3 regions of the Martinezella sp. CNPSo 3732 genome follow, and region 1 is predicted to be linked to each of the others. Evidence: riboswitches for the same ligand, from Rfam matches in the RefSeq annotation. Region 1 holds a riboswitch; each other region holds the start of a gene.

Region 1 (4,725 bases):
GTAAGCGCAGCAGATCGTCACGCACGTGCTTGATTTCGCGATCGTAGACAGCCGCCGACGATCCCGCTTCCATCGCCCTCATCAGATCCGCGTAATAGGATTCGACCGCGGCGAAGGCGGCGGCGGAGATGGTGGATGCCGTCGACGAGCCGAAAGCGAGATCTTCGGGCCGCGGTGCCGGACCATAGCCATACATGTTGAGCCCGCTGACCGGATCGCAATCCAGCCGCTCATCGCCTCCCGACACCAGGTACTTCAGGAGCGTATCCCTCGCCTCGCCTCGCTGCTGCGACGCCGCACCCGCGGTCATGTTTTCATCCAGGGCACAATCGTCAGCAATTTGCTGCATGGAGAAGCATTCCTCTTTCGCCAATGTCGACACGCTTTGCAGAATCGCGCTGCGGTCTATGCCGAGCGGGGGAGCCTCGGCAGCCGAACATTACGCTTCACAAGATGGAGCGAGGCTGACTTGCCAAGGCCGGCAGCACCCGCAGTAAGCAAAATAAAAAAGCTCGCGATCCGGAGGGTCGCGAGCTCATTTCTGCAAAGCGAATTGGCATATCAGCCGGCTGCTTCCAGCTTATCCTGCGTCTTCGTATCGAAGTCGCTGGCATCGTGGCGCTCACGCAGCTGCTCGGATGGATCGCCCGACATGCGGTTGACCATGCGGCCGCGCTTGACGGCAGGACGCGAGTAGATTTGCTCGGCCCAGCGCTGCACGTTCTTGTAGTCCTGCACCTGCAGGAACTCGGCCGCGCCATACTGCCACCCCTTGGCCAAACCGCCGTACCACGGCCAGATGGCGATATCGGCAATCGTGTAGTCGCTGCCGGCTATATATTCGCTTTCGGCCAGGCGGCGATCGAGAACATCGAGCTGACGCTTCACCTCCATGGCAAAACGGTCGATCGCATATTCGATCTTCGTCGGCGCATAGGCGTAGAAGTGACCGAAGCCGCCGCCGAGATAGGGAGCGCTGCCCATCTGCCAGAACAGCCAGGAGATGCATTCGGCACGAGCCGGCTGCTCGGTCGGCAGGAAGGCGCCGAACTTTTCGGCGAGGTACATCAAAATCGAGGCCGATTCGAAAACGCGGACCGGCTTAGGCCCGCTGCGGTCGAGCAAGGCCGGAATCTTGGAGTTCGGATTGACGTCGACGAAACCGCTGCCGAACTGATCGCCCTCACCGATCTTGATCAGCCAGGCATCATATTCCGCGCCGCTGTGACCAAGCGCCAGCAGCTCTTCGAGCATGATGGTGACTTTCACGCCGTTCGGCGTTCCAAGCGAATAGAGCTGAAGGGGATGGCGTCCCACAGGCAGTTCCTTCTCGTGGGTAGGGCCGGCGATCGGGCGATTGATATTGGCGAACTGGCCGCCATTGGCCTTGTTCCAGGTCCAGATTTTCGGCGGCGTATATTCGGCAGAACCGGTCATGGGCATCCTCCTTTTTCGGGAATCGAATTTGGGCGATCTTCGATGTAGCGCGCTACATAGGTCGCACATAGGGGCCGCTCTTCATTTTTGCGAGAGGAGAATGCGCACTCTTTAACTCGGAAGCGCTCTTGCCGCCCCGGTTAGGGCGCGGACTCTTCGACCACGTTAGGCCATTGGAAATGTCTGGAGGTTCATGAAACGAAAAAGCCTGCCGCGGGAGGAGGAGCGGCAGGCTTTTTACAAGAACCGAACAGCGGATGGGAGGAGGAGTTCCGCTATTCCTGCAGCCGTCCCTGGGAGGAGGATAAGGACGTCTGCCAAGCGAAGGGATGCGGGAGGAGGTGCATCGCTTCGATAAAGACAAACATACCAGTCTTTTGCTCAGTTCATAGGCATTTCTTTGCAAGGCAGTTATGCGCCATGCGAAAACCGGGCAGCTAGATCGAACGCAATCTTCAACCAGCACGGCGAAGAATGAGCGGGATGCCCACAAAGCAAAAGCGCCTGCTCGGGGGAACAGGCGCTGGCATAATGCAGCTTTTATAAGGAGCCGTTGCGGCCGTTAGCGAGCGATCGCTGCGCGGGCAACGTTGCGGATTTCGCCGCGATCGATACCCAGATCATGCAGTTCGCGCGTGGACATACGGCCCAGTTCGGCGACCGTCTGACGATACTTGCGCCAGTTATTGAAAGAGCGTGCTACGTTCATGATGATCCCCTTTCCTTGGGCTTTCGAAGCTGAGCTGCCGTGCTTGGCGCTCCCGTCGCTTCGATGAGAAATATATAGTCGAAACCCTCGGCTTTTTGCAGAGCTAAGGAATCACTGCACCTATGCAAATTCTGCATATGTCGCCCGAAAAGCAGGCGGTCGTCATCCTGTCGATCACGCCTGCCTTTGCGATTTGCTGATGACAGCGCCTCCTTTGTCTGCGAAAAGAAGAGAGATGAGAGACAGGGGCGTCCGCCATTCGGCGGGCTGAGAAGCACCCTTCGAACCTGAACCAGATCATGCTGGCGGAGGGAGTCGCTCGGGACCTCGCGAAACACTGCACGTCGTCCCCACGCGTCTCGCCCGCCCGAAAGAAGGGGCGATATGCAGAACCAAATCACAGCAGGCAATCAGCTTCGCACCATGCGGGCCAATCCTCCGCTGGTGCAATGCATCACCAATTTCGTCGCCATGAATATCGCGGCCAATGTGATGCTTGCCGCCGGGGCATCGCCGGCAATGGTACATGCCGAAGAGGAAGCCGGCGAGTTTGCCGCTATCTCCGGCGCACTGACAATCAATATCGGCACGCTCTCGTCCGGCTGGCTTGCCGGCATGTTGAAGGCCGCGCAGTCGGCAAACGAGGTGGGCAAACCCTGGGTCCTCGATCCCGTCGCCCATTATGCGACTGCGTTTCGTCGCGGTGCCATCGCGCGCTTGCTGGAATTAAAGCCGACAATCATTCGCGGCAACGCATCCGAGATCATCGCGCTTGCCGGCGGCACGAGCCGCGGCCAGGGCGTCGATAGCAGGGATGCCGTCGAGCAGGCGGAAGATTCCGCCCGTCAGCTTGCGGAAAAGCACAGCTGCGTGGTGGCAGTCACCGGCGTTACGGATTTTGTGACGGATGGGCAGAAGGCGAAGCGCATCGCAGGTGGTTCGCCATTGATGCCGCAAGTAACCGCACTTGGATGCTCGCTAACATGCCTCGTCGGTGCGTTTGCGGCGGCAGCTTCGGATGATCCATTCGACGCGACGGTAGCGGCGCTTGCCGTCTTTGCCGTTGCCGGCGAACAGGCGGGAGCAATTGCAGATGGCCCAGGCTCCTTCTCCTGGCGCTTCCTCGATGCCCTTGCCGCCCTCACCCCGGAAACGCTGGATCGCGACGCAAGGATATCGGCAGCATGAAGAAAGACTTCAATCTCTCGCTCTATCTCGTCCTCGATCCGCTGCTATGCCGTGATCTCGGCATGGTGGAGACAACGCGGGCGGCAGTGGCCGGTGGCGCCACCATCATCCAGCTTCGCGACAAGGAGGCTTCGACCGCTGCCATGATCGAGACGGGCCGCGCCCTCAAGCAAATCCTGCACGGAACGAATGTCCGGCTGATCGTCAACGACAATGTCGAGGCCGCCATCGCCATCGGCGCGGACGGCCTTCACATCGGCCAGGAAGATATGAATGCCGCCGACGCCCGCCGCATGATCGGACCGGACATGATCCTCGGCCTCTCGGTGGAAACGGAAGCGCTTGCCTCCTCCATAGATGCCCGCATCGTCGACTATGCCGGGATCGGCCCGGTCTTTGCCACGCCCACCAAGCCCGACCACAAGCGGCCGATCGGCTTCGACGGGCTTGCCCGCATCGTCAGGCTTTGCCCAGTTCCATCAGTCGCGATCGGCGGCCTGAAAGCAGAGCATGCCGCAAGCGTTTACTCGGCCGGAGCCGATGGTCTCGCGGTTGTCTCGGCCATTTGCGGCCAACCGGACCCGCAAGCCGCGACAACCATCATCGCGAAAGCCATCAAGGAGGCTCGCCAATGATCCGCAATGTCTTATCCATCGCTGGCTCCGATCCCTCCGGCGGCGCTGGCATTCAGGCCGACCTAAAGGCTTTCTCCGCCCGCGGCGTTTATGGAATGGCAGCTCTGACCGCATTGACCGCGCAGAACACGCAGGGCGTCTCAGGCGTCCATCCCGTGCCTCCACATTTTGTGGCAGACCAGATCAATGCGATCTTTGCCGACATCCGCGTGGATGCCGTCAAGATCGGCATGATCGCCAATGCCGCCATCGCCGATGCCGTCGCGGACATTCTGGCGCGACATCGTGATGTGCCCGTCGTCCTCGACCCAGTCATGATTGCCAAGGGTGGCGCTGCCCTGCTCGCCGCCGATGCCATTGACGTGCTGACCACACGATTGCTGCCGCTTGCGACCGTCGTTACCCCGAACCTGCCCGAGGCGGCTGCGCTGTTGCATGACGCCGAGGCGAAAAGCCGCAAAGACATGGCGCGCCAGGCGCTTGCGTTGGCAGCGCTCGGACCTTCGGCTGTCCTCGTCAAGGGTGGTCATCTCGAAGGGGATGAAAGCCCGGATGTGCTCGCAAGCGGCGGTCATCTTACCTGGTTCGAAGCCGAGCGGCTGCCGACCAAGAATACGCATGGAACGGGTTGCACGCTTTCCAGCGCCATTGCCGCCGAGATCGCCAAAGGCCTGTCGCTCGCCGAAGCCGTTGCATCCGCCAAAGCCTATCTCGCCGCCGCGGTTGCTGCCGCAGGCCAGCTTTCCGTAGGAAGCG
Region 2 (4,725 bases), on a different contig from region 1:
AGTCCCCTCGAACCTTCATGATTACCCCCGCGGTAAAAGGCTTTGAAATGCCTCTACCGATCCGGCCGATTGCTCGACCGTAAGACAACTTATGTCCTGACATTGGATTTACAAACAGCCCGTATGTTTGTCAATTATATGAAGGGCGCTGAGGCGTTAGTCTTGGCTGCTGTTGCTTAAATGCAACTCGCGACCGCGGGCCATGGCGGCATCCGGCAAGGATGGCAAAGATGTCCCTGTTCACAAGAACGCCTGCCAGTCTGGTCGTCATCGCATTTAAGCCAGCGCGATGTCGGCGGTCGATGACGCCATGGCAGGCCAATCTGGTCATGGCATGGCCATCGGGAATTCCGCGGCAAATGACCGGTCGGCTTGAGCAAAGATCAGCAATGAATTTCAACAATTCGCTACACACAGAAATGTTGAATTTTCCTAGATTCCGGCGACTCGCGCCATCGGAGAGGGAAAATCACGAATGAATGAGAACCGGCTGATCTTCATAGCGACCCCCTGCTTCGGCGGCCTCGTCACGAAGGACTATATGCAGTCCATTTTCTCATTGATGCAGACGGGCGCGCAGGCAGGCATACAGCTGACGCTGGCCCTGCTCGGCAATGACGCCCTGATTACCCGCAGCCGAAACACACTTGTCTCGTCTTTCCTGAACGATACGACGGCGACCCATATGCTCTTCATCGACGCCGACATCAGCTTCGAGCCTGATCAGGTCATGAGGCTGCTGGAAGCCGATAAGGATGTGGTCGCCGCCATGTATCCGATCAAGGATTATGACTGGGAGACGGCGGCCCGCATCAATTCAGCCGACGGCGAAACACTTGCGGCTGCCGCACTTCACTATGTCGGGACCCCACTTGTCGGCGAGGTTGCAGAACGTGAAGGCGATTTCGTCAGCGCAGTCTATGCAGGCACCGGCATGCTTTTGATCAAGCGCAGCGTCATAGAAAGAATGATCGCGGCCTATCCGGAGCTGCGCTACAACGCAATCCACGCCTATCCCAGCACCAAACGCTCGCCCGGCACCCAATACGCCCTGTTCGAATGCATGGTCGAGGAGGGAACGGGAATCTATCTCAGCGAGGACTTCGCCTTCTGTCACCGCTGGCGAGCCCTCGGCGGCAAGATCTGGCTTGATACCGCGAGCAAGCTGTCCCATACCGGCCCTCATCGCTTCGTCGGCAATACCACACCGCGTTACTGAGGCGCGGCAAGTCAGTGCGATGATCGGCACGATAAAGTTGTAATTCGGCGGGCGCGGCAATGGTCAATCTCCCGAAAATGCGGCCATCGCTACGGGGTTGACAGAGGACAAGAGTAAGGCATAGCCTTTTGACATTCACCAGGGGGGTCCCGGCAAGGGGCTGAGATACTGCTGGACAATACGGCTTTGCCGATTGTGGGCGCAGTGACCCGTTGAACCTGATCCAGTTCATACTGGCGTAGGGACGGTGCAAGCGCTCGATGGCTTCGGATTTCCGCCTGGATTCCATGCCGGCGTCTTTTCATCATTCCGGCTGATTGACTGGGTCTCCAACTGCAACTTGGAGCCTCACACCATGAATATTGCCGCAAAGAATCTCACTCCGACCGTCACCACCGGCCCGCTGCCGGCATCCCGGAAAATCTATATCCCCGGGGAAATCCACACAGACATCCGCGTGCCGATGCGCGAAATCAGCGTCCATCCGACCTCGGGCGAACCGCCTGTCGTTGTCTATGATTCTTCCGGCCCCTATACGATCGAGGGCGCCGATATTCGCATCGAGCAGGGTCTGTTGCAGCTACGCCGCGACTGGGTTCTCGCCCGCGGCGATGTCGAGGCTTATGAAGGCCGGCATGTGCGCCCTGAGGACAACGGTTTCGTCACCGGCGAACGGCTGACGCCGGAGTTTCCGGCCAAACGGCAGCCCCTGCGGGCAAAAGACGGCAAAGCGGTCACCCAACTTGCCTATGCGCGCGCCGGCATCATCACCCCGGAAATGGAATTCATCGCCATCCGCGAGAATCTCGGCCGCAAGGCGAAGGCAGAAGCCCTGATCCGCGATGGCGAAAGCTTCGGCGCCCATATTCCGGATCATGTCACCTCGGAATTCGTCCGCCAGGAGGTTGCCGCCGGCCGCGCGATCATCCCGGCCAACATCAATCATCCGGAAAGCGAGCCGATGATCATCGGCAGGAATTTCCTGGTGAAGATCAACGCCAATATCGGCAATTCCGCCGTCACCTCTTCCATGGCGGAGGAAGTCGAGAAAATGGTCTGGGCCGCGCGCTGGGGCGCCGATACCGTCATGGACCTTTCGACCGGCCGCAACATCCATAATATCCGTGAGTGGATCATCCGCAATTCGCCGCTGCCGATCGGCACGGTGCCGCTCTACCAGGCGCTGGAAAAGGTCGGCGGCATTGCCGAGGAGCTCACCTGGGAGGTCTATCGCGATACGCTGATCGAGCAGGCCGAACAGGGCGTCGACTATTTTACCATCCATGCCGGCGTGCGGCTGCATTACATTCCGCTGACCGTCAACCGCGTCACCGGCATCGTTTCGCGCGGCGGGTCGATCATGGCCAAATGGTGTCTTCATCATCATCGCGAGAGCTTCCTTTACGAGCATTTCGAGGAAATCTGCGATATCTGCCGGGCCTATGACGTCTCCTTCTCGCTCGGAGATGGCCTGCGACCGGGCTCGATTGCCGATGCCAACGACGCCGCCCAATTTGCCGAACTCGAGACGCTTGGCGAGTTGACGAAGATCGCCTGGGCAAAAGACTGCCAGGTGATGATCGAAGGCCCCGGCCATGTGCCGATGCACAAGATCAAGGAGAACATGGACAAGCAGCTGGCCGTCTGCGGCGAGGCGCCCTTCTACACGCTCGGACCGCTGACGACGGATATCGCGCCTGGCTACGATCACATCACATCGGGCATCGGCGCCGCAATGATCGGCTGGTTCGGCACGGCGATGCTCTGCTACGTCACGCCGAAGGAGCACCTTGGTCTGCCTGATCGCAACGACGTCAAGACCGGCGTCATAACCTACAAGATCGCCGCTCATGCGGCCGACCTCGCCAAGGGGCATCCGGCCGCTCAAGTCCGCGACGACGCATTGTCGCGTGCAAGATTCGAGTTCCGCTGGGAGGACCAGTTTAACCTGTCGCTCGATCCGGATACTGCCCGCAGCTTCCACGACGAAACCCTGCCGAAGGAAGCTCACAAGGTCGCGCATTTCTGCTCGATGTGCGGGCCTAAATTCTGCTCGATGCGGATTTCGCACGACATCCGCGCCGAGGCACAGAAGGAAGGGCTGGAAGCGATGGCGGCGAAATATCGGGAGGGCGGCGATCTCTATATGCCGGTCGAAGCCCCTGCCCAGACGGCCGAGTGAGATGCGCATCCTTGTCAAAGGGGCCGGCGTTGCCGGCCTCACGGTCGCTCACGAGCTGATCCGGCGCGGAGCGGAGGTCACGATCTCCGATCCAAGCCGGAATTTTCAGCGCGCCGCCTCCTGGCTCGCCGGCGGCATGCTGGCACCTTGGTGCGAGCGGGAAAGCGCCGACGAGGCTGTACTGACGCTCGGCCGTAATTCAGCCGATCGATGGGAAGCGATTCTGCCGGGCAAGATCACCCGCAATGGAACGCTCGTCGTCGCGCCGAACCGTGATCAAAACGAGCTGAAGCGATTCGCCAGCCGCACGACGGGCTATCGCTGGGTGGACGACGACGAAATCGCCTCCCTTGAGCCTTCGCTCGCCGGTCGGTTCCGCCAAGGCCTGCTCTTTCAACGGGAAGCGCATCTCGATCCGCGCGAGGTCCTGCAATCATTGAAGGACGATCTATCTGCAAAAGGCGTCGCCTTTATCGACAAGCTCGTGGATGACCATAGCTTCTCTGAGATCGTCGACTGCACGGGGGCTGCCCGCATCGGCCGCATCCACGATTTACGTGGGGTTCGGGGCGAAATGCTCTATCTGCAAAGCGACGAGGTCTCGCTTACGCGGCCCGTCCGCCTGCTGCATCCACGTTTTCCCGTCTATATCGTACCGCGCGACGGAGGTCTGTTCATGGTCGGCGCGACGATGATCGAGACCGACTTCAAAGGGCCGATCACCGCCCGTTCGCTGATGGAACTCTTGAACGCAGCCTATGCGCTGCACCCGGCCTTTGCCGAAGCCGCCGTGATCGAAACCGGCGCCGGCATCCGACCTGCCTTTCCCGACAATCTTCCCCGCGTAGCGCGCGAGGGAGGGACCGTTTTCGTCAACGGTCTTTATCGTCACGGCTTTCTGCTCGCGCCGGCGATGGCCGAAGAAGCAGCCGATCTCATCTTTTCCGGACACAACAACAGGAGCCGCCAATGCGCCTGATCATCAATGGCGAGACCCAGATTGTCGAAGCAACCACGCTCTCGCAGCTTCTCGCCGCGCTCGAATATGAGGGCGAATGGCTGGCAACCGCCGTCAACGGCGAGCTCATCCATAGCGACGAGCGTGATGACCATACCCTAACCGACGACGACAGGATCGAAATCCTCACTCCAATGCAAGGAGGTTGACCCGTGCTTGAACTCTATGGGACCCAAATCACATCGCACCTCCTTCTCGGCACGGCACGCTACCCCTCCCCGGCGGTGCTGGCGGAGGCCGTCAAACGTTCGCAAACCGGGATCGTGACCGTATCGCTACGCCGGGAAACCGCGGGAGGGCGCAACG
Region 3 (4,725 bases), on a different contig from region 1:
TCCTGCGTCCAGTCGGCGAAGATGCTGCCGATGACGGAGAATTTCTGCGCCTGGATCTCCGACAGCAATCTTTGACCCAGCGCGGTGAGCACCACCACGATACGCCGAGCATCCGCCTGCGATGCCTTGCGGCGCAGAACGCCGCGCGTCACCATGTCGGCCACGATGCGGCTTGCCCGCGACGGATCGATCCGCAGCATCTCGGCAATCGTGCCGACGGTGACTTCGCCCGTCGCCTCTGCCCGCCTCACGACATCGAGTACGTCGAGATGCGAAAGCTCGAGGCCCGGTGCCACGCTCTGGATGGCAAGCCTGCCGATCATGCGGCGGCCCGTCAGCAGACGCATGCGCGTCATCGCATGGCCGATGCGCAGGAGATTCTCGTCTTCGGTCAGCTCCGAGGCTTCAACTTCACGTGTATTGGTCGCAGATGTCATCTTTCCACCATATCAGAGGCAGAAAACAAATAAAACATGCAAACAGCATTCACCTGTCATTGACAATTATATGCTATTGGCACACATATATAAACTATGAAAACCGGGGCGTCCCGCGCATTCGATCGACCGCGCAGCGTTTCGGCCAAGCTCGGATTTCCTGCCCCATGGACATGCAGACAACTTTCGCGCCGCTCGTGGCGGATCATAAACGGCGGCTCATACTCTTCCTGTTTCTGATGACTGCCATGTTCATGGCAACGCTCGACAACCAGATCGTCTCTACGGCACTGCCGACGATCGTCGGCGAGTTCGGACATCTGGAGCGCTTTGGCTGGATCGGATCGGCCTATCTTCTCTCGCTCTCCGCCGTCATGCCCGTCTACGGCAAGCTCGGCGATCTCTTCGGCCGCAAATATGTGATGATGACGGCGATCGCGATCTTCACGATCGGCTCCGCCGTCTGCGGCCTTGCCGTCTCGATGGATACGCTGATCGCCGCCCGCGTCCTTCAAGGCTTCGGCGGCGGCGGTATCATGGTCTCGATCTTCGCCGTGAACGCCGATCTCTTCGAGCCGCGCGAGCGCGCACGCTACCAGAGCTATTCGAGCCTCGTGCTGATGGCGTCGGGCGCCATCGGCCCCGTTCTCGGCGGCACGATGAGCGATCTCTTCGGCTGGCGTTCGATCTTCCTCGTCAACGTGCCGATCGGCTTCATCGTGCTTACCGGCCTCGCCTTCATGCTGCCCTACCGCAAGCCGGCCCGCCGTCCGAAGATCGATTATGCCGGCGCCATCCTTCTTGCCCTGACGACGACAAGCATCGTGCTTGCTGCTGACGGAAGCGAACTCTTCGGGTCGCTGCTCTCGCCGCAATGCCTCGGTATTATCGCCTTCGGGGTGATCTGCGCCATCGCCTGGGTCTTCATCGAGCGCCGCGCACCCGAGCCCATCGTGCCGATGACGCTGTTCCGCAATCCGACATTCGGCCTTCTGCTGATCCTCTCGATCACCAGCGGTGCCGTGGCCATCGGCATGGTGAATTATTTCGCGCTCTTCCTGCAGACGACGACGGGCCTTTCGCCCTCCATGGCCGGGTTGCTGTTCATTCTCCTGACCGGCGGCATCGTCTGCGGTTCGCTATCGGCCGGCCGGCTGATCGCCGCAAGGGGCCGCTACAAGCCCTTCGCCGTCGCAAGTGCTGCCTGCAGCACAATCGCATTCGCTTCACTCGCCTTCGTCCATGCCGGCACGCCCATCGCCCTCATTGGCAGCCTGATGCTGCTGCACGGCGTCGGCATCGGCCTTGCCCAGCAGGTGCCCGTCATCGGCGTACAGAATGCAGCCGCAGCGCGTGACGTCGGCGCGGCGACGGGTGCCGTCACGCTCTCGCGCATGGGCGGCGCCTCCATCGCCATTTCCGTCTATGGCGCCATCATCGCCGCCAAGCTCGGCAATGTCGGCGTCTCCATATCAGGCATATCCGACATCGAGCAGCTGACTCCGAAGATGATGGCCGCGTTGCCCGAGGCGACCCGCGAGGCCGTCGCCAATGCCTATGCGAGCGCCTTCAGCCCGCTGTTCATGACCGCCGCCGGCATCTGTCTCATCGGCCTGCTGACCGCGCTGACGCTGAAGAACGTGCAGCTTCCAAGTGCGGCTAAGAAATTCGACAGCCCGACGGCCGCCGCGCACGCCGCCGAGTAAGCTCCTTCGGCCTGCAATCGGCAAGGGAATCATTTCCCTTGTCATCCCTCCGTCACAAGGCTAAATCTGCCGACGCTCTAACGGGGTGCCTATGTCCTTCAGGACATTTGGCTGAGAGGCTTTCATCGGCCAACCCGCGGAACCTGATCCGGCTAACACCGGCGGAGGGATTAGACGCGTGACAAAAATCATAGCGCCCTTTTCCCCTTCAAGACGAAACCAAAGTGGAGGCGCTGTCGTGCAAAACCGATCGCTATTGTCATTCTTCGCCGGCTTGGCCCTTGCAGCCGGAACGACCTTTTGTGCCGCGCAGTCTGCCGCTGCAGCCGACAAGACCCTGACCATCTACACCTATGAGAGCTTTACCGCCGACTGGGGTCCGGGTGCCAAGGTCAAGGCCGCTTTCGAAAAGACCTGCGGCTGCACGGTCAATTATGTCGCTGTCACCGACGGCGTGGCACTTCTCTCCCGCCTGAAGCTGGAAGGCGCCGGCACCAAGGCCGATGTCGTTCTCGGCCTGGACACCAATCTCGTCGACGAAGCTAAGGATACTGGCCTCTTCGATGCAAGCGGCGTCGACACCTCGGCACTCAAGGTTCCCGGCGGCTTCAAGGACGACGTTTTCGTGCCCTACGACTACGGCCATTTCGCCGTGATCTATGACAGCCAGACGGTTAAGAACCCACCGAAGAGCATGAAGGATCTCGTCGAGGGCGATCCCTCGCAGAAGATCGTCATCGAGGACCCGCGCACCTCGACGCCGGGCCTCGGCCTGCTGCTCTGGGTCAAGTCGATCTATGGCGACAAATCCGCCGATGCCTGGGCGAAGCTCAAAGGCCGCATCCTGACCGTCACCCCCGGCTGGTCGGAAGCCTATGACCTCTTCACCAAGGGCGAAGCGCCGATGGTGCTCTCCTACACGACGTCGCCGGCCTATCACATGATCGAGGATAAGACCGATCGCTATCAGGCCGCCGCCTTCTCGGAAGGACATTACATCCAGATCGAGGTTGCCGGCCTCATCAAGTCCTCGCCGAACAAGGAACTTGCGCGCGACTTCCTCAAATTCATGATCTCACCGGGCTTCCAGGATATCATACCGACAAGCAACTGGATGATGCCGGCCTCGGCCACTTCGGAACCGCTGCCGGAAGCCTTCAGCAAGCTCGTGGTGCCCTCGAAGACCTTCCTGATGAGCCCCGCCGACGTCGACAAGAACCGCAAAGCCTGGATCGACGAATGGCTGACCGCCACCAGCGGCAACTGATGCTTTGACGATACTCACGGCACCAGAGCGAAGACGCGCCATTTCCGGCGGGACATTCAGTCTCGCCGGCATCGTGGTCTTCGTCGGGATCGCCGTACTCGCCCTGCTCGCCGCCGGCATCGAATCTGGCGGCACCAATCCCCTGGCAGACCCCTACCTGCTGCGCGTCCTGCGCTTCACGCTGCTACAGGCGGTGTTCTCGACGCTGCTTTCCGTTATGCTCGCCATCCCGGTGGCCCGGGCATTGGCGCGCCAGCCGCGCTTTCCCGGCCGATTGTGGCTGATCCGGCTGATGGCCGTGCCTATGGGCCTGCCGGTGCTGATCGGCGCGCTCGGCCTGCTCGGCATATGGGGCCGACAGGGGCTTATCAATCAGGCGCTATCAGCACTCGGCCTGTCGCAGCCCGTCAGCATCTATGGCCTTGCCGGTATCCTGCTTGCGCATGTCTTCTTCAACATGCCCCTCGCCTGCCGGCTGATGCTGGCCGGGTTGGAGCGTGTCCCGGCTGAATATTGGCTGGTGGCCGGCGGACTCGGCATGAGGCCTGCCTCGGTCTTCCGCTTCATCGAATGGCCTGTCCTGCGCGGCCTCATTCCCGGCATTGCCGGCCTTATCTTCATGCTCTGCGCCACCAGTTTCACGCTGGTCCTAATCCTCGGCGGCGGTCCGGCTGCGACAACACTGGAAGTGGCGATTTATCAAGCGCTCCGCTTCGATTTCGATCCCGGCCGCGCCGTCCTGCTATCGCTGCTGCAAATCGTCGTCACTCTCGTCATACTCGGCGCCATGACGCTGTTTCGCGCACCGGACGATCATGGGCTAATCAGCGGCCGCGCCCTGCGGCGCATCGATGGGCAGGCGCCCGCCGCCCGATGGATCGATGCCATCATGCTGTCGACCGCCACGCTCTTTCTCGGCCTGCCGCTTGCTTCGGTCGTCGTCACCGGCCTTGAGGCGAACCTCTTTAAGCTCGCCAGCCAGCCTATCTTTCTGCAGGCGGCAGTCACAAGTCTTGCAATCGCGCTTGCTGCGGGCCTTCTGGCCGTACTGATATCCTTCGCGATCATTCGCGCCCGCTCGGTGATATCTGCGGATCGCCGAAAGTCCCTCGGTCTGCGCGGTCTGGCGATCGCATTAGGCGCAAGCTCCTCCCTCATCCTGCTGGTGCCACCGATTGTGCTGGCAACCGGCTGGTTCCTGGCACTCCGGCCGTTGGGAGATCCGAGCCGCTTTGCGGCCACCCTGATCGTCGTCATCAACGCGCTGATGGCGCTGCCTTTCGTCATCCGCGTCATCGAGCCGGCCTATGCGGTC

The links. Region 1 has a riboswitch for thiamine pyrophosphate ahead of thiM (hydroxyethylthiazole kinase). Riboswitches for the same ligand answer to the same signal wherever they lie in the genome.
Region 2: it holds a riboswitch for thiamine pyrophosphate, as region 1 does, so the genes downstream of both, thiC (phosphomethylpyrimidine synthase ThiC) here and thiM (hydroxyethylthiazole kinase) in region 1, are expected to answer to the same signal.
Region 3: it holds a riboswitch for thiamine pyrophosphate, as region 1 does, so the genes downstream of both, thiB (thiamine ABC transporter substrate binding subunit) here and thiM (hydroxyethylthiazole kinase) in region 1, are expected to answer to the same signal.

Annotation. Positions count from the first base shown of each region.
Region 1 is NZ_JBXSOO010000010.1:102,193-106,917, forward strand. It holds gene AC13RM_RS17840 (hypothetical protein) at 1-349, opposite strand, end outside; gene yghU (glutathione-dependent disulfide-bond oxidoreductase) at 562-1,437, opposite strand; gene AC13RM_RS17850 (DUF1127 domain-containing protein) at 2,000-2,146, opposite strand; TPP riboswitch at 2,381-2,477, shown strand; gene thiM (hydroxyethylthiazole kinase) at 2,531-3,334, shown strand; gene thiE (thiamine phosphate synthase) at 3,331-3,969, shown strand; gene thiD (bifunctional hydroxymethylpyrimidine kinase/phosphomethylpyrimidine kinase) at 3,966-4,725, shown strand, end outside.
Region 2 is NZ_JBXSOO010000007.1:125,781-130,505, reverse strand. It holds gene AC13RM_RS15225 (hypothetical protein) at 476-1,219, shown strand; TPP riboswitch at 1,350-1,482, shown strand; gene thiC (phosphomethylpyrimidine synthase ThiC) at 1,575-3,401, shown strand; gene thiO (glycine oxidase ThiO) at 3,403-4,380, shown strand; gene thiS (sulfur carrier protein ThiS) at 4,371-4,568, shown strand; gene AC13RM_RS15205 (thiazole synthase) at 4,572-4,725, shown strand, end outside.
Region 3 is NZ_JBXSOO010000004.1:97,263-101,987, forward strand. It holds gene AC13RM_RS11200 (MarR family winged helix-turn-helix transcriptional regulator) at 1-437, opposite strand, end outside; gene AC13RM_RS11205 (MDR family MFS transporter) at 605-2,143, shown strand; TPP riboswitch at 2,215-2,330, shown strand; gene thiB (thiamine ABC transporter substrate binding subunit) at 2,382-3,410, shown strand; gene thiP (thiamine/thiamine pyrophosphate ABC transporter permease ThiP) at 3,421-4,725, shown strand, end outside.